2 linked regions of the Teredinibacter purpureus genome follow. The protein of the gene in region 1 binds, or shares a complex with, the protein of each later gene. Links are inferred from orthologs where the notes say so. Each region holds a gene or a part of one and is shown in the gene's direction. Other genes may lie near its edges. The genes, in order: uvrD and uvrB.

What was found.
Region 2: the proteins of uvrD (region 1) and uvrB are in contact, whole or in part, in a crystal structure (PDB 7EGT), measured with the Thermus thermophilus proteins. The link is inferred for Teredinibacter purpureus from one-to-one orthologs. Residues at the interface, in WP_096412145.1 of Thermus thermophilus: His654, Arg656, Phe657, Gln666, Asp668, Glu669, Lys680, Arg681, Leu682, Ser683, Lys685, Tyr686, Ala687; in WP_096411307.1 of Thermus thermophilus: Glu23, Leu25, Arg26, Asp27, Gly28, Glu29, Arg30, Phe31, Arg55, Glu326, Asp327, Phe328, Glu379, Ser382, Gln383, His398, Gly400, Arg401.

Annotation. Positions count from the first base shown.
Region 1 is NZ_CP060092.1:688,806-704,976, reverse strand. Bases 8,091-11,001 are described here. They hold uvrD (DNA helicase II), read left to right. Parts: upstream 8,091-8,406; coding sequence 8,407-10,596; downstream 10,597-11,001. Other genes in these bases: H5647_RS02890 (TRAP transporter substrate-binding protein), read left to right, coding at 10,621-11,001; H5647_RS02900 (hypothetical protein), read left to right, coding at 8,091-8,292. Outside these bases: H5647_RS02920 (family 15 carbohydrate-binding domain-containing protein), read left to right, coding at 226-3,279; H5647_RS02915 (tryptophan halogenase family protein), read left to right, coding at 3,543-5,045; H5647_RS02910 (TlyA family RNA methyltransferase), read left to right, coding at 5,068-5,829; H5647_RS02905 (PT domain-containing protein), read left to right, coding at 5,977-7,701; more of H5647_RS02900, read left to right, coding at 7,705-8,090; more of H5647_RS02890, read left to right, coding at 11,002-11,751; H5647_RS02885 (acyl-CoA thioesterase), read right to left, coding at 11,836-12,231; H5647_RS02880 (TRAP transporter large permease), read right to left, coding at 12,321-13,637; H5647_RS02875 (TRAP transporter small permease subunit), read right to left, coding at 13,692-14,240; H5647_RS02870 (PstS family phosphate ABC transporter substrate-binding protein), read left to right, coding at 14,499-15,542; phosphate ABC transporter permease subunit PstC, read left to right, coding at 15,701-16,171. UniProt on the Escherichia coli protein: A helicase with DNA-dependent ATPase activity. Unwinds DNA duplexes with 3'-5' polarity. Translocates on single-stranded DNA with 3'-5' polarity. Initiates unwinding more efficiently from a nicked substrate than double-stranded DNA.
Region 2 is NZ_CP060092.1:3,207,175-3,213,033, forward strand. Bases 1-2,975 are described here. They hold uvrB (excinuclease ABC subunit UvrB), read left to right. Parts: upstream 1-470; coding sequence 471-2,480; downstream 2,481-2,975. Other genes in these bases: rlmKL (bifunctional 23S rRNA (guanine(2069)-N(7))-methyltransferase RlmK/23S rRNA (guanine(2445)-N(2))-methyltransferase RlmL), read left to right, coding at 1-469; metE (5-methyltetrahydropteroyltriglutamate--homocysteine S-methyltransferase), read right to left, coding at 2,525-2,975. Outside these bases: more of metE, read right to left, coding at 2,976-4,801; H5647_RS14070 (LysR family transcriptional regulator), read left to right, coding at 4,880-5,839. UniProt on the Escherichia coli protein: The UvrABC repair system catalyzes the recognition and processing of DNA lesions. A damage recognition complex composed of 2 UvrA and 2 UvrB subunits scans DNA for abnormalities.

The DNA of each region.
Region 1 (16,171 bases):
AAAGTGTTTCACAGTTGTATAAAGTGCGTGGTGCTATAGGAGATAAATTCGCGTTTCAAATAAACTTTGAAACGGCGCGTGATTAAATTGCCTATCGTTAGGAATCTCTATTAGACGGTGCGTTGTGAACGTTGTTAGCGCGTATTTGATTGGAACTTCTTTTAGTTTTTCTGGCGATTACACGCATGATAAATCTGAAGAATATAATAAATAAGAGGCTTTGAAATGCACATTAAACCCCTGCTATTCTGTTGCTTGGGATTCGCACTTGGCGCGTGTTCGGGTGGCGATCTCGATTTGGGTCCCAATAATCCAAATTTCGGCGCATCACCGCCCATTGAGGATACTCCGGACCCTGTTGAAAAAACCTATACGTGGGATTTTACAGATCCTGCTGATGTGGCAGCTTGGACAACTGATTTGTCTGAAGATACGCCCACTCAAGAAGATACCAACCGCTGTAATTTAGACAGCGAGTTGAGTTTACATTATCAAACTCCGTCGTTAGTGGTTTCTCCAACATTGGGCTGGTTGAACGATTTCGATGATATGTGTGCTCTAGGTATGTTGCCGGAACCGGTAGATATCAATGGCGGCAAAGTCGAGATGTCTATTTACCTTCCCGCTTATTTCACAGATTCCAACCCATGGAATACTGATGATGACGATAATACCGAGGACGACCGTTTTAACTTCGGTTTGCAAGTGCTCATTGAAGATGTCGACGGCAACCGAGCGGTTGCAGGCGCATGGCGAAACGCATATGAGTTGCTCGGCTCGAGCTTCAACGATCAAGGTATCGGTTATCAGCAGCGTACCGCGGACCCTGCAGCGGGCGAAGTGCTTGGCCGTTGGTTCGATCTTGCATTTAACGGTAGCTCCTACAGTGGTGCAGATGGCGACTTTGACCCCGCCGCTGTTGCGTATGTGGGGTTTATGATTACCCTCCGCGACACTAATACTGATCTGCCATGGCCAGACAACATGCAGTATGTGTTTGTCTCCAATGTTGCAGTTAGCCCTGCAGCGGATGGTTGGGTTCCGCCACCTGTCATTAATCCAACGCAGCTTCCGGCAGAATTTGCCTTACCTGTATATGTTGACGAGGCTCTATCGGGTTTTGTTACCTCTTGGAGCGGTTGGGGTGGTACTTGGGCTTGGGCTGAATCTATAGAGGCTGCGTTTGGTGCTGGCGGCGGCGGGATGCAAATTGGCTTCGGTGATGCTGCCAATATCCCAGACGTTACAGGTTATACCAACTTCCAGTTTTCAGTTTATGGTGACGAAGGTAGTGGCACTAGCACGTTGGAAATATCGTTGTGTGACTGTGACGATAACTTTATAGCTATCGAAACTGTAGAGGGCGAATGGACGGATATAAGTATTCCTGTTGCAGACTTCACCGATACTAGCTTAAGCGCTATTCGCATATTATATCGCGGCGCTGATGCAGCAACGTTCTATATTGATAACATGGGTTTTGATCGGGTGCCAGATGCCCCAGGCGGGCCGCTTGCATTAACCCATTCTTGGGTTACGGAGCCAACCGCTTCTGAGTTGGCAGTTACTTATGGCGCAGTAAGCTTTAGCCCCGCTATAGACGGCGATAAGGTTAGCTATGTATTTGAAGGTCCAGCTGACTTCAGTGGTGCGACTGTAACTTTCACTGTAGCGACCTCGCAAGAGTTTATCGACAGCGGTGCGACAGTACAGCCTTATGGTCAGGAGATGTTTGGTAACTGGGATGGCGAGTGGAACTGTGCTATGAGTGCAGATCAGCTAACGCTTGGTGGTACCGATCACACCTGTGTATTTGGTGACGGCTTTGAACTTGCTGAGGGCGAAAGTATACGAGTTGGTGTAATTACTAAGCCTCAAGCCGAACCAGAGCAAGATGCAGCCGGTACAGTTACTATTACCCGAATGGATGTAATGCTGGCAACTACGCCACCTACTCATCTTCCTGTGTCTATGACTAAAAGTTGGGTGCCGGAAGGCGATGATATAGAGCCTATATACTCAGAACGTGTGTCGGTTCGCCCCACTTCAGACAACGAATCGCTGTATGTCCCTGTTAATGGGTTAGTTGACCTTAATGGTGCAAGCATTGATTTTGAGTTTGTGGTTTCGCAGGCTTATATCGACAGCGGCGCTTACGTGCAGCCATTTGTACAGTCTATGTTTGGTAGTTGGCTTGGGCATTGGGGTTGTTCTGCTAATGACTTAGTTGTGGGTATCAACCAATATTCGTGTGTAATCGCAGATACTGGTTTCGAAGTGCCTGCAGGTGAGCGCATTAAAGTAGGTGTTATTGCTAAGCAGACCGAAGAAAATGTAAATAATCCTATAGAAGGCTTGTTGTCTCTGTTGAGTGTTGACATTGGTTTGAAAACGGTTCATTTACCGTTAGCAAGTAGTTGGTCTACTTTGGGCGATGATGCAGATCTAAGCTACGGCGGTGTTCGCTATACGCCAGAAGCAACAGATGACCTGCTCTATTACGAGATTCCAGGGCCGCTTGATCTTACTGGGGGTAAAGTTAGCTTTTATGTTAGCGCTGATCAGGATTTCGTAGACAGTGGTGCACGTGTGCAACCCTTCGCGCAAGAAACGGGTACTTGGGGTGGAGAGTGGGATTGTAGTATTTCCAATACTGTGGCCCTGCTTACTGGTGTTCGTTATGACTGTGTCGTTCTTGGTACGCTAGCTGCGCCTGAAGATGCCGTAATGCGTATTGCAGTCCAGCCAAAAGATAGTGAGCCTTCAGGCGTCTTATCTGTTCATGATGTAGACGTGATGTTAGCCGATGATGTTGCTGGCCCTACTATTCCTTTGACCGGTCGTTGGGTAGGTACCGATAGCGATAACGATTACTTTGAGCAAGTCGCCTTGACACCTGCAAATGCAGATGATGCAGCGTTTTACCTTTTAGAGGGGCCTGTAGATCTTCGTGGTGCTGAAGTTGTGTTCACAATTATGGTTGATGAAGACTTTATAGCCAGTACCGCGAATATTCAGCCCTATCTTCAGCAAACGTTTGGAGACTGGAGTGGAGTATGGGGTTGTGGTGTTAATAACGTCGATCTCGTATTGGGTGTTGCCGAGTACAGCTGTTTAGTCGGTACGGAGGATGTATACGATATGGCAGAAGGTGAATTTGCGCGTGTTGGTGTACTTGTAAAAGATCCTATCGCTTCTGGCGACCGCGTACCTGCGGATCCAGCCTTTATTGTTGATGGCATGCTCATCATTACAGATGTTAAGTACACGCTTCAATAATAGCGCTTATTTTTAACGCTCAGTTTTGATTGGGCGTTAATGTCCATATTAAATCCTCGTCGGTTTGCGGCGAGGATTTTTTTGTTATGGGAAGCCAAACATCGATTTAAAGTACCCTTTTTAGTTGCTAGCATGTGACGCTGAAGCCCATAAATGCGTAATACACTTTTGTATATATTCCTAGGTTTGAGCGATTCAAAGGATATGGAGACTCGATTACCCATCACTTTGTGGTTTTCCTCGGCTTGCCTTAAACTAAGCTGATGAAAAATACCAATATCCAAAATATCGTTATCCTCGGTGGTGGTTCGTCTGGTTGGATGACTGCCGCTACACTCGCGCGTTTCCTAAAAAATGAATATGCGTCTATTACGCTTGTGGAATCTGAAGAGATTGGCATTGTCGGGGTAGGCGAAGCTACTATTCCGCAAATGAAAGTATTCAACGATACATTGGGTATAAACGAAGATGATTTCGTTAAAAAAACCCAAGCAACGTTCAAATTAGGTATTGAATTTGTTGATTGGGGTGCGCTAGGCGATCGCTATATCCATGCGTTCGGGGATGTTGGTAAAAACATGCAGGCTCTACCGTTTTATTACTTCTGGCTAAAAATGCACCAGAAAGGTAAGGCTGCGGCTTTATCGCAGTACACCTTAAATGCTCGAGCCGCGCGCGAGAATAAATTTATGCGCTCGGTCAACGCTGGCAACTCTCCCCTCTCGCATATTGCTTATGCTTACCATTTGGATGCAACACTCTACGCGCGTTATTTACGTGAATACGCTGAAGCGCTGGGCGTAAAGCGTATTGAGGGTAAGGTGAGTCAAGCCCATGTGCGCGATACGAATGGCTTTATAGAAGCGCTTCAGCTTGAAAATGGTGAAAAGATTGCGGGCGACTTATTTATCGATTGTTCCGGTTTTCGCGCCCTTTTAATCGAAGATACCTTAAAAACCGGTTACGAGGATTGGTCAGACCAGCTTTTATGTGACTCTGCGATTGCCGTACCCTGCGAAAATGCAGGTAAACTTACGCCTTACACTCGTTCAACCGCACACTCAGCCGGTTGGCAGTGGCGTATTCCTTTGCAGCACCGCATGGGTAATGGCCATGTATATAGTAGCCGCTATATGAGTGATGATGAAGCTACCTCATTATTGATGAATAATTTGGATGGTGAACCCCTCGCAGACCCACGCGTAATTAAGTTTAAAACGGGAAAGCGTAAAAAAGTTTGGAATAAAAATTGTATTGCAATTGGTTTGTCGAGTGGATTTATCGAGCCTCTAGAGAGTACAGCCCTGTATTTGGTGCAGGCGGCATTAGCAAAGCTCATGATATTTTTTCCAAATAAAAGTTTTGGCCAGTTAGAGATTGATGAATTCAATCGGCATATGGACTTTGAGTACGAAAAAATACGTGACTTTATTGTCTTGCACTATAAAGCTACTACGCGATCCGATTCGCCATTTTGGGATCGCTGTAGAACAATGGATGTTTCTCCAGCACTTCAGAATAAAATTGAATTATACAAAAGTAGTGGCCGTGTTTTACGCGAAGGCCAAGAATTATTTAATGAAACGAGCTGGCTGGAAGTGATGCACGGCCAAGGTATAGTGGCAGAAAGTTATCACCCACTGGTTGATGCTATGTCAGAGCACGATATTACTGAACGTTTGAATAGTGTGGAAACTGTGATAAAAAACGCGGTGGATTACATGCCGGATCACGCCGATTATATCCAAAAAAATTGCCGCGCGTAACGTAGCTATTCTAGGGTTTTGAGTGAAAAGAATTGATGTGCTATTAGTTAGCCACGCCAACATAAAATCTCGCGCGCAAGCACAGAGTTTTATCCAGCAAGGCCTTGTCTTCGTTAGCGTTGCAGGTTTATGGCAACCGGTAAAAAAACCGTCCGAGAAATATGCGGATACCTGTTTAATTACCGTTAAAGATTCGCCAGAGCAACATTTTGTTTCGCGTGCCGCGCTAAAATTGGAGGCCGCCCTTCCATTAATAGCTGAGCCCTTGGCAGGAAAGCTAGCGTTAGATGTGGGCCAGTCTACGGGAGGTTTTACCGATTGTTTGTTACAACACGGTATCGGCCATGTGGTAGGAGTTGATGTAGGCCATAGTCAGTTGGTGGCGGCACTTAAAGAAAATGAGCGAGTAACAGCGCTGGAAAATTATAATGCCCGCAATCTCCACATAGACGATTTACCCGAAAGGGTAAAACAGGGCGTTGATTTTGTTGTGATGGACGTTTCGTTTATTTCTCAACATTTAATCTTGCCGAGGCTACCAGCAGTAATGAAAGCTGGGGCTATCTTGATCAGTTTAGTGAAACCGCAATTTGAGGTCGGGCGCGAAAATATTGGGAAAAATGGTTTGGTCAAAAATGCAAGTGGCTACGATGCTGTGAAAAAAAGTATTATTGAGAAACTACAAACCTTGAAGTTTGAGGTGCTTGATTACATCGAAAGCCCTATTACAGGTGGCGATGGTAACCGGGAATTTATCGCGATAGCCCGGTTTCTCAAAGATTGACTAATGGTGTCATCGACTAGATTATCCTAAATCTATGCTTTCTCAGTATAAAAAATCCTCGTAGTGCAAGTGCTAAAAGGTTGTTCTATTGCTACATTTAGACACATGCTGTTGATTTGCCTCGCGCAATAGTTCTCGGAGTTACCTTTGAAACGAGTTTTTCCATTAGTACTATTGTTGTTGAGTGCTTTAGGTTGCGACGGAGGTGGTTCAGATTTATCGTCTAACGGGCTCACCCCTTCCGCTAGGCCAACAGTAGTCCCAACGTTAGCGCCCAGCATAGAACCTACAACCGTACCTACAGCTGTACCTACAGCCCAGCCCACCTCACTCCCTACCGGTTTAGATACGGATACGATTATAAGCGGCACTGTTACGTTCGATAAAATTCCTCATATAGCCGGTGGCGGACTAAATTATGACAGCCCTACGGTTTCGCCCGCTAGAGGTGTAACAGTTATATTACTTGATGAAGGCAATACACTCATTCGTCAGACAAAAACGGATGACCTCGGTTTCTATGAAGTGGGGAGCCCAGTGAATACGCTGGTACGAATTGCGGTTCGTGCGCAAATGGAAAGTGTGGCCGAGGCACAATGGCAATTTAACGTGCTCGATAATACGGAAGCAGACATCGCTTATATACTTGCGGGCGATCTGCTGAGTAGCGGCGATGTCGCGTCGGTAAGGCATTTACATGCAGTATCGGGATGGGAAGCGGCTACGGGTACCATCATCGATGAAAGTGTACGGCCTGCTGCACCTTTTGCAATTCTTGATGCTCTCTACGAAGCAGTAATGTTGCTCGTAGATGTTGATAATACCGTGAGTTTACCTCGCTGTGATGTTTTTTGGAGCTATCGCAATAAAGCCGCGCCTGGTGAGATTGAAGATGGCTTTATTGGAACCTCGTATTATTCCGTATCCGAGGGGAAAATATATGTACTTGGCGATGTTAATAGCGATAGTGACGAATACGACTTCAGTGTTATACAGCACGAATTTGGTCATTTTTTAGAAGATACTTTATCTCGCGTGGATAGCATTGGCGGTGCGCACGGGCTCGCATCAAAAATTGATCTTAGAGTGGCGTTTAGTGAAGGCTTTTCGAACGCGTTCACGGCCATTGTATCTGGACAGCCTTTTTACATGGATTCCGCGGGGCCTGCTGGTATGTTTGGCTTCTCGTTTAGCTTAGAGAATAATAGTTATGGCAATAGAGGTTGGTACAGCGAAAACTCTATCGGTAATATTTTGTACGATATTAGCGACAGTGAAAATGAAACCGGCGATAGTATTAGTTTAGGATTTACGCCAATTTATAATGTGCTTACAAGTGTTGCCTATACGCAGAGTGACGCGTTCTCAAGTATTTTTCTTTTTAATAACATTTTCAAAAGCCAACAAGGTTCGCTAGTCAATGCTGCGCTGGACGAACTGATCGATAGAGAAATCATTAGTGGATCTGATGAATACGGCAGTGGTGAAATGAATTCTGGTGCAACCGATCATGTCTTACCGGTGTATCGCATACTTAGCGAAGATTTAGAAGAAACCGCCTGCAGTACCAACGAAAACGGCGAAGTTAATGGGCTCGGTGTAAATACATTTTTTCGGCTCACAGTAACATCTACGGCGATACGGAACATTGTTATCGAGCGTATAAGTGGGCCGGAAGAAACGGATCCAGATGCAAAACTGTATCGTAACGGTGCGGTTATCGCGTACCTAAATTCGGCAGACAATAATGTGGAAACGAATGGCTATACGCTTACCGCCGGGCAGTATGTACTGGAAGTCTACGATGCTTTCAATACCGACGACGATGAGCTTGCCCGTAACACGTCGTGTTTTTCCGTAAGGGTAAATTAGCGCATGAACGTCTACGAAAAACGAAGAGCATTACAGAAAAATATTTGGACGAATTCGGTTGGTCTTTGTCTGTGGCTAATAATGGCTATACCGCTTTGTGTAAGTGCTGAGAAAGTTAATACTTACCAAAAACCCGGTGCAGCCATTCGGTTATTGCAGCCTCAATTGATTACGCTAAAACCCTATGAAAAGCGTACGTTTTCAGTAAAGTTTATGGTCCCATTGTCCGCTCAGCGGGTTAAGTTAACATTGCATGGCTCAGATTTTTTTGAAAATGTAGGCGTCCAAAACGAGTGGGTATTTGAGGGTGGAACACCGTCGCTGGAATTTTCCGTAGCGTTAATGGCGTTGGCTCAAGCCAGTACCATGGTGGCATTCACCGCCGAGATCTGGTCGTTGCCAGCGTCCAATACCCGTGCTGTTGAGCCAATAGAGCAACTGCCGGTAGAGAGCCGTGTGCTAGGAATTGCGTTAAACATTGTCGACATAGAAAATCGTACATTAAATAAACCGCGTGAAAATGAGATTGGGGCGATAAGAATACTGGCTGACGGCGAGCGTGTGCATTGGTTAGACGCACAGAGCAACTAACGCCTTAGGCTAATTGAAGCACGGTAGTATTTACAGGCAGTGTAATACCCTCTTGCCCACTTTTAGACAAAATGCTTTCAGACCGTTGCTGGCAATCTGATACAATCTGCCGCCATGCAAACACATTCCTTAATAGACTCTTTAAATCGTGCGCAACGAGACGCTGTTGCTGCTGACCCTATAAACCAACTCGTACTAGCGGGGGCTGGTAGCGGGAAAACGCGCGTGCTTGTTCACCGTATCGCGTGGCTGATTCAAACTCACGGTTATTCCCCGCATCAAATCCTCGCGGTGACGTTTACGAATAAAGCCGCACGTGAGATGCGGGAGCGCCTTAGTAGTATCATGGAGGATAATGTAGGACCGTTCAGCACTCGAAGCATGTGGGTTGGAACATTCCACGGTATTGCGCACCGTCTGTTAAAAACCCACTGGAAGGAAGCGGGTCTCTCCCAAAATTTTCAAATTCTGGATAGCGACGACCAACTCCGTTTGGTAAAGCGGGTGTACCAAGAACTAAATCTCGATGATAGCCGCTGGCCGCCTAAACAGGCGCAATGGTTTATTAGCGGCCAAAAAGATGAAGGCCTTCGGCCTGCTCATATCGATGAAGGGCGAGATCCATTTCTCGCGATGATGAAAAACGTCTATTTCGCCTACGAAGAAGCTTGCTCGAGAGGAGGCTTAGTCGATTTTGCCGAGTTATTGTTGCGTTCTCACGAGCTTTGGTTAAAAAGTCCCGAGTTATTAAAGCACTATCAGTCGCGTTTTCGCGCAATACTCGTTGACGAATTTCAAGATACCAACGCTGTGCAATATGCGTGGTTGCGTATGCTTGCAGGAAAAACGTCCAATATTACGGCGGTAGGGGATGATGACCAATCGATTTACGGCTGGCGTGGCGCGAAGATAGAAAACATACAGCAGTTCGAAACAGATTTTGCTCCTGTCGCCATTACACGGCTAGAGCAAAATTATCGCTCCACGGCGAATATTCTAAATGCAGCCAATGCCGTAATTCAAAATAATGCCGAACGTCTTGGGAAATCTTTGTGGACGAGCGATGGTGATGGCGAACAAATTGACCTGTATGCCGCTTTTAATGAGCAAGATGAAGCACGCTATGTTGTAGAACGCGTAAAAGACTTTATCGAGAAAAGCGACCATAAAAAAAGTGATTGCGCCATACTTTACCGTTCAAATGCACAATCGCGGGTTCTTGAAGAAGCATTTATCCGTGATAACGTGCCCTATCGCATTTACGGCGGCCAACGTTTCTACGACCGGTTAGAAATTAAAAATGCGCTGGCGTATCTTAGAATACTCGCTAACCGTCATGATGACGCGGCATGGGAACGAATCATTAATACGCCCACTCGGGGTATTGGCGCAAAAACCATCGAGACCATTCGCTTATTGGCACGAGAGCAAGGGTGCTCCCTTTTTAACGCCATGCAAGGTGCGATTCAAAACAATGTATTTACCGCAAGGGCGGCGAATGCACTTAAGAGTTTTGTAACACTTGTAGAGGCGTTGGTAGAGAGTACGGCCAGCACAGTTTTGGGTGATTCGGTCGATCAAGTGATATCACAAAGCGGGCTACTAGAATTTCATCAAAAAGAAAAAGGTGAAAAAGGCCAGGCGCGTGTTGAAAACTTGCAGGAGCTTATCAATGCCTGTCGCGTGTTCGAACCGCAAGACGAAAATCTAACCCCTTTGCAAGAGTTTGTCGATAATGCAGCACTGGACGCTGGTGATGCACAAGCCGATGAGTTTGAAGATGCTGTACAGATGATGACACTCCACAGTGCAAAGGGCTTGGAGTTTCCACTCGTATTTTTGGTGGGTATGGAAGAAAATTTATTTCCACACAAAATGTCGATAGAAGAGCCCGGTCGATTAGAAGAAGAGCGGCGTCTCTGCTATGTGGGAATTACGCGCGCGATGAAAAAATTAGTTGTTAGTTATGCGGAAAGCCGGCGTTTACACGGTAGTGAAAACTTTAATGCGATGTCCCGCTTCGTACGAGAAATTCCGACTAAATACCTGCAGGAAGTTCGCATTAAATCGACGGTAAAACGGCCTGCGGCTTACGCACCGAGTTACTCGTCTCCTATCAGCCAACATTCCGTTGATGATTATCCTGGGCTGTCGTTGGGCGCGTCGGTGAATCACCCTGTTTTTGGTGAAGGAATTGTTTTGCAGTTTGAAGGGCGAGGCGCGAGCGCGCGCGTACAGGTTAATTTTAACTCTGAAGGATGTAAGTGGCTAGTACTGCAGTATGCAAAACTCGAAGCACTTTAAAATAAAAATGGATAAAAAAATAATATGAACGCACGATACAATCCTTGGTGGCTGCCGACTGCTTTGTTGAGTTTACTGGCTTTGTGCATTCTATTGTTTGCGCTTCTGGTGATGGATAAAGGTAAAAAATCTGCGCAGATTGATACGACTAGCATCGCAGTAGACGCTACGCTTTTTGAATGGAAAATGGTCACCACATGGCCCAAAAACTTTCCCGGCCTTGGGCTTGCGCCCGAAAATTTTGCGCGAATGGTTAATGACATGAGCGATGGCCGCTTACGTATACAAGTACATGGTGCTAATGAAATTGTACCGGCTATGGGTGTGTTTGGCGCGGTTTCTTCTGGTAGCGTACAGATGGGCCACAGCGCGGCTTATTATTGGAAAGGTAAAATTCCGGCGGCAGTGTTTTTTACATCAGTTCCGTTCGGCATGAATGCGCAGGAGCTTAATGGTTGGTTACATTACGGTGGAGGGCTTGAATTGTGGCGCGAGCTCTACGAGCCTTTTAATTTAATTCCATTTGCTGCGGGTAATACCGGGGTGCAAATGGGTGGGTGGTTTAATCGCGAAATAAACTCTATTGAGGATATTCGCGGTTTAAAAATGCGTATTCCCGGTATTGGTGGAGAAGTTTTTACACGTGCCGGTGGAGAGGCTATTAATATTCCCGGTGGCGAATTATATACGTCGTTACAATCGGGCGTAATCGATGCCACCGAATGGGTGGGGCCGTACAACGACCTAGCGTTCGGTTTTCATCAAATAGCGAAGTACTACTATTATCCGGGTTGGCATGAGCCTGGTCCTACGCTTGAAATCACCGTGAATAAACAGGCCTATGAAACTTTGCCACCAGATTTACAGGCGATAATTGAGGCCGCCGCTCGAATGGTGAATCAAGACATGTTGGATGAATACACCGCCCGTAATAATGCGGCTTTAGTGGAGTTGGTGGACGAACACGGTGTACAGTTGCGCGCCTTTCCAAGGGATGTGCTGGAGGAATTTAAGTTGGTTTCGCTAGATTTATACGATGAACTCTCCGAGTCTGACCCAGCGTTTGCTAAAGTGTACGCTGCGTATAAAAAATATTTAGACGGCGTTCGCAATTACCATACGCTAAGTGAAGAGGCGTACTTTCAGGCCCGTTAAGCACGTTATAGCACCACCCATAAAAAAAGCTTGGTTTTACCTCCGAGCTTTTTTTATGGGTGGTGCGTACGGAAACGGTGTGTTCTAGTCTCGCGGGATGGGTCTGGTTCGGCCTGTATCGTCTATCGCAACGTAGACAAATTCACCTTCTGTTACTTTTTGCTGTTCTCGCTTGTCGTACTGTTTTACCCAGACTTCAACAAGGGTTTTAACGGAGGCGCGACCTACCTCAATAATTTCGCTGTAGCAGCTTACTGTGGCGCCTACGGGCACTGGGCGTAAAAAGGCCATACTGCCTACGGCAACTGTTGTTACGCGGCCTCGGGCAACTTCGCGTGCTGCAATAGCACCACCCAAATCCATTTGAGACATTAACCACCCGCCAAAAATATCACCATTAGAATTGGTGTCTCGTGGGAGAGCAAGGGTCTGTAACGTCAATTCCCCATTCGGGGTGGGATCTTCGTCGATATTAGCCATATCCGGTTTCCTAAGTTTTATCGGTTTTAGCATGCCTGAAGTGTCTCAAAGTAATGTTACTGATTGTGCGATTGTTGCTTTAGGTTGGCCTATATTAAGAGGCTGGGCAACCATGTGGCGAGCTGAGGCCAAATAGCCAGCAATACCAATACAAATAACTGTATGGCAATAAAGGGCATTACGCCGCGATAGATTGCGCTTGTTGTAACGGACGCCGGAGCAACACCCCGTAAGTAAAACAAGGCGAAGCCAAATGGCGGCGTTAAAAATGACGTTTGCAAATTAATAGCAATCATTATACCAAGCCATACAGGGTCCACGCCCATACCCAGTAAAACCGGCCCTACAATTGGAATGACAACAAACGTGATCTCGATAAAGTCCAGTATAAAGCCGAGCAGGAAGATGGCGACCATCACGATGAGTAGTGCCATAAAGGTGCCGCCGGGTAAGTCGGCGAAAAAACCAGAGACTAGATGATCCCCGCCTAAGCCCTGAAACACCAAAGAAAATAATGAGGCGCCAAGTAAAATAGCAAACACCATGGCCGTAACTTTGGTGGTAGAGCGCACCACTTCGCGGAGTGTTGCCCAATTAAGTTGCTTTTTTATTGCCGCGAGCACGCAAGCGGCCAGAGCGCCCACGCCAGCGGCTTCTGTAGGCGTGGCGGCACCGCCAATGATAGAACCAAGAACCAATAGAATGAGCAGTATCGGTGGTGCGATACTCATAATGAGTTGGCCGACGGTAACGGTTTCATCATCTTCAACGGGGGGCGCTCGTTCAGGTTTGAAAATACCCATTGCCAGCAAATACCCGAGATAGAGCGCTACGAGTAGAAGCCCTGGAATAATCGCACCAATAAATAAGTCGCCCACGGATACCGGTGCGGCGTTGAATACACCCAATTTTAACTGTGCTTGTTGATAGGCACTAGAAAGCACGTCGCCAAGCAGAACGAGCGCAATGGAAGGTGGAATAATCTGCCCGAGGGTGCCGGTTGCACAAATAGTGCCGGCCGCAAGTGCCGGATCGTACTGTTTCTTTAGCATTGTGGGCAGCGACATAAGCCCCATGGTAACAACTGTTGCACCTACAATTCCGGTGCTTGCGGCCATGAGAACACCGACAAAAACAACGGACAGCCCCAAGCCGGCCGGAAAGCGGGCGCAGGCATGTGACATACGTTCGAGCAACTCTTCTGCGATGCGTGAACGTTCGAGCATTACGCCCATAAATACAAAGAGGGGCACGGCGATAAGAGTGGTGTTCGTCATGGTGCCGCTGTAGATACGGTCTGGATAAAGGTGCAGCAGATTGGGGTCGAATACGTGTAGTAATGCGCCTAGCCCGGCAAACAGCAAAGCCGTACCGGCCAAAGTAAACGCGACGGGGTAGCCGAGCATTAACGCCGCACATACGGCGAGAAACATCAATAGGGGTAAGAGTTCAATCACGTTTTAATCTTTTTTGGGTGAGTGGTTGGCGGGCAGCCATGTTATTACGCTGAGCGCACGCAGCACTTCACTGAGGCCTTGTAGGGCTAATAAAATACCGCTGATGGGGATTAACGTTTTCAATAGAAAAACTAGCGGAAGGCCACCGGGGTCGGCAGAGGTTTCGCCTATTTGCCACGCACCGCTCACGAAATTAAGGCTAGTGAAGACGAGAAAGAGTGAAAAAGGCAATAGAAAGAAAACACCACCTAAGGCGTCGACCCAAGCTTTTTGAGCGGGGTTAAAACGACCGTAGAAGACATCCACACGGACATGGCCACCCTGTTGAAGATTGTACCCAAGACAGAGCATAAGCACCGTAGCATGTAGGTAGGTGACCGATTCCTGAAGCGCGATGGAGCCAATACCGGCCGCGCGTAAGGCGACGATTAGCGCGACAAGTGCGACCATTAATGCCGTTAGCCAGGCTAGCGAGCGGCCAATGTGCAAGCTAAACGCGTCCAAGCGTTTCGTCGTGTGGAGCAAAAATGTCGATACGTCCGTTGGAATCATGGGTCTTATCAATAGTGTTATAAAGATGCTCGCGATTATACCCTTATTAAACGGTTTCTCCCGCGTATCAATGGTCTTTGTTTAACGACTGTCGCTGCCTGTCACAAATTTGTCACAAATATGACTTAGTATGCACCCCATACCAAGCGGGTAGGCGATGTAACGTCTGCCGGCAAGCACTTCGTGTTATTGAGCGTTTGGGTTACCTGCGCTATGCGAAGCGATGTTCAATAAGCTCAATCTCTTGAGGAGATATTCGTGAAAAATTTACTGGTTTGGACTTTGGCTGCGATTACCGCAGTATCGGTTTCATCTGCATTCGCAGCGCGAGATTCCATCAGCATTGTGGGTTCTTCAACGGTTTTTCCATTCTCTAAAGTGGTTGCAGAGCGATTCGGTAAATCCACGGCGTTTAAATCGCCAACGGTTGAATCTACCGGCACTGGTGGCGGCTTTAAGCAGTTTTGTGGTGGTGTGGGCGTGAATTTTCCCGATATCTCGAATGCCTCCCGCCGTATTAAACAGGCTGAGTTTGATAATTGTCAGGCGAATAACGTAAAAGATGTAATTGAGGTATTAATTGGCTATGACGGAATTGTTATTGCGAATTCTAACAAGTCCCCACTGATTGAATTAACGCGTCGTGATTTATTTTTGGCTTTGGCCAAACATGTGCCCAATCCAGATGGTTCCGCTGTGTTGATTGAAAACCCGTATGTAATGTGGAGCGACGTTAATCCTGAGTTACCCGTGAGTAAAATTGAAGTGTTGGGCCCCCCACCCACCTCCGGTACACGCGATGCTTTTGTTGAGCTGGCGATGGAAGGTGGTTGTACGTCATTTGCGTGGATTAAAGCCCTGAAAAAAACTGACAAATCTCGCTATAAGGAAATTTGCCATATCATCCGTGAAGATGGTGCCTTTATTGAAGCAGGCGAGAACGATAACTTAATTGTGCAAAAGCTAAACGCGAACAAAAATGCATTGGGTATTTTTGGCTTTAGCTTCCTCGATCAAAATAGCGATAAGGTACAGGCCTCTACTATCGATGGCGAAGAACCTACGTTTGACACCATTGCTGATGGCAGCTACCCCGTTTCGCGTCCTTTGTATTTCTATGTCAAGAAGGCGCATGTAGGTTTGATCCCGGGTATTCCGGAGTATTTGGCTGAATTCACCAGTGCTAAATCCTGGGGCGAAGAAGGGTATTTAACGGACAAAGGAATGATCCCACTCTCGAGTGATGAGCGAGCGGAAATTGGTGCAGCGGTTAAATCGCTGAAGGCCTTGGAATCACTTTAATCGCCCTAACGTGCCGTTAAACCACGCTAAGCGAAAATACTACTTGGCATAACGAAAGAAATTCTTAACAATTGCGCGTTACGCTTGGCAATACTACATACGAAGCTCGGCCATGTGTCGGGCTTCTTCTACTTTAGATACAGAGGCAGAATGCTGTAATGGATACCTGGGTACTAATCATATTGATGGGCGCCGTGTTTATGGCGGTCTTCTATCTTGGCCGCGGCCGGTCGCTTTCCGTGGCCAGCTCGGTAGGCGGTACCCGTTATTTGAATTCTCTGCCTTACTACTACGGGGTACTGGCCGCACTCTGGGCGGCGGTACCTGCAATCGTGCTACTGGCATTATGGGAAATGTTCGATACACGCGTGATCGAAGGTATCGTCTTAAGTGAATTGCCCGCGACTATAGACTTCAGCGATAACGCCAAGCGAGGGTTAATTCTTAATCAAATATATAATTTGGCCGCCGGGCAAAAGATTAGCAGCGAAATACCGGCTTATATGACGGTAGCTGTTGAGCGTATTCAAAGCCTTACTAATCTTAGCCGTTGGATTATTGCGTCCTTCACCTTGTCATTAATGGCGTTAACCGGTGGATATTGTTGGTGGAGAATTAACCCGCAATTG
Region 2 (5,859 bases), 2.5 Mb from region 1 along the record:
TCTGTTTTGTTACACAGCTACGGCTACGGTTCAAGCCGCCGTAGCCGGTGCCGCAAGTTCTATAAGTGTTGATATGTCCAATACCTATTTAGAGTGGGCGAGAACTAACTTTATGCTAAATAATATTAGTATGGGTAGCCATCAACTCGTGCGGGATAACTGTATGGATTGGTTAAAAAGCTGCAGGGAAGGTTTTGATATTATAATGTTAGACCCGCCCAGTTTTTCTAACTCTAAACGTATGGATGATGTGCTCGATATTCAGCGAGACCATGTTGTGCTGATCAAGCGCTGTATGGATCTATTGCAGCCCGGCGGTACACTCTACTTTTCTAACAATTTGCGCAGTTTTAAATTAGACAATGATCAGCTTGCTGAGTATACCGTCAAGGATATTACTCGCCAAACGTTAGACCCTGATTTTGAAGGAAACCCCAAAATCCACAAATGTTGGACAATCGAATCCTGATATGAACATTAAAACGGCTAAGCCGTTTAAAGTGAAAAGCCGATTTAAACCCGCTGGCGATCAACCATCGGCCATTAAAAAATTAGTTAAGGGTATTGACGCTGGCTTGGCCCATCAAACGTTGCTGGGTGTAACCGGCTCTGGAAAAACGTTCACTATTGCGAATGTTATCGAAAAAGTGCAGCGGCCCACGCTCATAATGGCTCACAATAAAACACTTGCAGCACAGCTATACGGCGAATTCAAGGAATTTTTTCCGAATAACTCGGTGGAATATTTTGTTTCATATTACGATTATTACCAGCCCGAAGCGTATGTACCTTCGTCTGACACCTTTATTGATAAAGATGCCTCGGTAAATGAGCACATAGAGCAAATGCGGTTGTCTGCAACTAAAGCGCTTATGGAGCGTAAAGACGCTATCGTAGTTGCAACGGTTTCCGCTATATACGGCCTAGGCGACCCCGATAGCTATTTAAAAATGATGTTGCACTTGGTTCGTGGCGACCAAATGGAGCAGCGCACTATTTTGCGCCGTTTGGCAGAGCTTCAATATACCCGCAATGATATTGATTTTCACCGGGGCACCTACCGCGTAAGAGGAGAGGTGATTGATGTTTTTCCCGCAGACTCAGAAACAGAAGCCGTAAGATTAGAACTGTTTGACGATGAAGTAGAAAATATATCGTTATTTGACCCGCTCACCGGCGAAGTACTGTCCAAATTGCCGCGCGCTACCATCTACCCTAAAACTCATTATGTAACGCCAAGACAAACCATTGTTGATGCGGTTGAAAAAGTCGAATCTGAATTAAGAGAAAGGCTAGAGCAGCTACGAGACAACAATAAGCTCGTGGAGGCCCAGCGCCTTGAACAACGTACAAAATACGATTTGGAAATGATGCGCGAATTGGGTTATTGCAACGGTATCGAAAACTATTCTCGTTATTTATCTGGCCGAGACCCAGGGCTAGCACCACCTACACTTTTCGATTACCTCCCAGATGAAGCATTACTGGTCATCGATGAATCCCACGTGACGGTTCCACAGATTGGTGCTATGTATAAGGGCGACCGGTCCCGCAAAGAAACACTGGTTGAATACGGGTTTAGATTGCCTTCTGCGCTCGATAATCGCCCGATGCGTTTCGATGAGTGGGAAGAGCGCGCTCCGCAAGCCATTTTTGTGTCGGCAACGCCCGGTAAATACGAAGCCGAAAAACAAGGGCAAGTGGTCGAGCAAGTGGTTCGACCGACAGGCTTGCTAGACCCAATACTGGAAGTACGTCCCGCCGGTACACAGGTGGATGACTGCCTCTCCGAGATCAATGTCCGTGCACAGAATAATGAGCGTATATTGATTACAGTGTTAACCAAACGCATGGCAGAAGATTTATCCGAGTTTCTAGCGGAATGCGGAGTACGAGCACGCTACCTACACTCCGATATTGACACTGTAGAGCGTGTCGAAATAATTCGTGATTTGCGTTTGGGTGAGTTCGATGTCCTTATTGGCATCAACTTACTACGAGAAGGGCTAGATATGCCGGAAGTGTCTCTTGTTGCCATTTTTGATGCAGACAAAGAAGGTTTTCTTCGCTCCGACCGTGCGTTAATACAAACTATTGGCCGCGCTGCGCGTAACATAAAAGGCAAGGCCATTCTCTACGCCGACCGTATTACGGGCTCTATGCAGCGCGCAATGGAAGAAACCGAACGTCGTCGCGAAAAACAAATAGAGTTTAACGCGGCTAACGGAATAACGCCTAAAGGTATTATTAAATCTGTTGCCGATATTATGGAAGGCGCTCGCGCACCGGGTGCAAAACCAGGTTCTCGCAAGGTGGCCGATAAAGGAGGGCGCTACGACACTGAGTTGCCAGAAGGAAAAGATGTATGGCACCACATTCAAGATCTTGAAAAACAAATGTTTGAAGCGGCGAAGAACCTTGAATTTGAAACGGCTGCACGTCTGCGTGATCAGATCCATCAATTAAAAAATCGCGGCTAAAGTGTTAGCCGCGATCCCTAGCCTTCTTATCTATGAGCCTTACGCTAACATTCGCAACGCAATTGTTTAGCGGCACCAACCATATTTTGCAGTGCTGGAATAACATCCTCCCAGCGACGCGTTTTTAAACCACAATCGGGGTTTACCCATAAGCGCTCTTTGGGGATACGTTTTACAGCTTTCAGCATAAGCGACTTAATCTCAGCCTCTGTTGGTATATTCGGTGAATGGATATCATACACGCCGGGGCCAATATCATTGGGGTAGTCAAAAACGTCAAAAACACCAAGTAATTGAGTGTCTGAACGAGAGGTTTCGATGGTAATCACGTCAGCGTCGAGTTCGGCGATTGCACCAATAATATCGTTAAATTCCGAATAGCACATATGCGTGTGTATTTGTGTTTCATCTTTTACGGCATTAGCACTAATGCGAAAAGCCTCTACCGACCATTGTAAATAGTACGGCCATTCAGCTTTACGTAAGGGTAGCCCTTCTCGCAGTGCAGCTTCGTCAATTTGAATGATTTTTGCACCTGAACGCTCTAAATCTAGCACTTCTTCTCGTATGGCCAGCGCCAATTGAGCACACGTGATACTTCGATGCTGATCATCGCGAACAAAAGACCAATTAAGCAGGGTAACAGGCCCGGTGAGCATCGCCTTTACCGGTTTTGCTGTGAGTGATTGTGCGTAGGCAATCCAATCAACGGTCATAGGTTCTGGGCGTCGAATATCGCCATAAAGTATTGGGGGTTTTACGCATCGCGAACCGTAAGACTGCACCCAGCCATACTGACTGAACGCATAGCCTTCTAATTGCTCGCCAAAATATTCAACCATATCGTTTCGTTCAGCTTCGCCGTGCACCAATACATCCAGGCCAATGGTTTCTTGCGTTTTAATGCTGCGTTCAATTTCAGCTCTAATGCAGGCCTTATAATCTTCGTTCGTCAATTCATTCGATTTATAGTGTTTGCGAGCCGTACGTATTGCCTGAGTTTGAGGGAATGAACCAATCGTAGTGGTAGGGAATAGCGGTAGGTTAAGGCCTACTTTTTGGATTTTTGCCCGTTCAGAATACGATGATTGACGTTCGCCTTGAGACTTTGTAAGCGCTGCAACCTTAGCCGCAACTTCAGCACAATGGACTTTTGCAGAGTTTTTTCGTTGCTCTATATAAAGAGTATTTTCCGCTAACTCTGCCTGAATGGATGCTACGCCATCATTCAAACCACGCTTTAGAATATTCAGTTCTTGTAATTTTTGTACCGCAAACGACAGCCAATTTTTAATATCGAGCGCCAATTGAGTTTCGCTGTCTAAATCAACGGGAACATGTAAAAGGGAGCACGATGGTGCTATCCATAATCTTTCGCCAAGCCGGCTGGATATTGGCTGTAGCCATTGCAATGTCTGCGATAAATCCGTCTTCCATATATTCCGCCCATTGATCACGCCTAACGATAGAACCTTATGTACCGGCAACCAATCCACTACGTGTTTAACTTCCTCTTGCGCGTTTATCGCGTCCACGTGTAAACCAGCAACAGGTAATGTACATGCAAGTGTTAAGTTTTCTTTTAATGTCCCAAAATAGGTTGCTAAGAGAATGTTCAGGTTAGGATGTTTTAACGTGTGATAGGTTTTTTGTAGGGCATTTTTCCATTCTGCCGAAATTTCAGTGACTAAAATGGGTTCGTCTACTTGAATCCACTCGATGCCGCACTGGGCAAGCTTGGCGAATAACGCCTGGTAAACACGAATCAAATCATCCAGTAAGTCAATGCGTTCACTACTATCTTTTTCCTTACACAGCCACAGGTACGTTACTGGCCCAATAATCACAGGCTTAATGTTCTTGCCTGTCGCAATGGCATTTTTAACTTGGGCAATCAACCGAGCAGGGTTTAAGCTAAACGTCGTTTCAGCAGTCACTTCCGGCACAATATAGTGATAATTGGTATCAAACCATTTTGTCATTTCTCCCGCTTTGACACTACCGCAAGCATCGTTGCCCACAGAGCGGCCTCTTGCCACGCGAAAATATTGGTCGAGTTCGCTACCGGTATCTTTGTCAATCCGTGAGGGTATATTGCCCAATAGAAAACTCATGTCGAGTACGTGATCGTAAAACGAAAAGTCACCCACCGGCACCCAATCGCAGTCAGCCTGATGCGCCCAATGTTGTTGTTGTAGTGTATTGCCCAACGCTTCTAACGTTGCTGGATCCGAGTCGCCTTGCCAATAGCGTTCTAGCCCAAATTTCAATTCTCGTTGTTTCCCAATTCGAGGAAAGCCTAGATTATGCGTAATTGCCATTTTCTACCCTTATTAACGTATTGAAGTGGTTATGTGTGGATTTTTTGCAAGATTAGCGGCAACAACACATGAATAATAATGGTATTATTTCATCTAGTAATGAATTTTATTCATAGGTTGAATATGATAGAGCGTAACCACCTCACCATAATGAGGGAAATATACCGGCAAGGTTCGCTCACCGCTGCGGCGAACGAACTTAACTTGACGCAGTCGGCGGTGAGCCATTGCATTAAAAAACTGGAACAACAATTAGGCACGCCCTTATGGACAAAAAAAGGCCGTAACTTACAGCTGACACGTGCCGGCGAGCATCTACTAGGCGTGGCGAATCGTTTGCTTCCGCAGCTAGAGCGTAGCGATGAAAACCTTCAAAATTTTGCGCGCGGTCACCAAGGTACACTGCGTATTGGTATGGAGTGTTACCCGTGCTATCGGTGGTTACTCAAAGTGATTCATCGTTTTATGGCGATAAAACCGAATGTAGAATTGGACGTAAAACAAAAATTTGTTTTTGGCGGAATGGCTGCATTGTTTAACCACGACATTGATATTTTAGTTACGCCAGACCCGTTGTATAAAAAGGGTATTTCGTTTTTGTCAGTATTTGACTATGAGCAGGTATTGGTGGTGCCTAAGGGCCATACACTGGCAGACAAATCGATTATTGTGCCTAAAGATTTATCGTCTGAAGTGCTTTATACCTACCCTGTTGAGAAGCAAAGGCTGGATATATTTTCAGCGTTTTTAACACCGGCACAGGTCGAACCACGCAAACACCAAACCGTAGAAGCAACCGAGATTATTCTTCAGCTTGTCGAGAACGGGAGGGGGGTTACCACCTTGCCAGGCTGGCTGGCAGAAGAATACAGCGGAACCCATGCTATTGAGACGATACGCTTGGGACAGAAGGGTATCCAGAAACACATTCATCTGGGTATACGACAACAAGAAGAGGAAGAGCCTATCGTATCGGCTTTTCTCGGACTAGCGCGACAAAATATCCAAACAATAGCGACAGCTATGGTGAATAAATAGGCCATTGATAGCGTTGTATT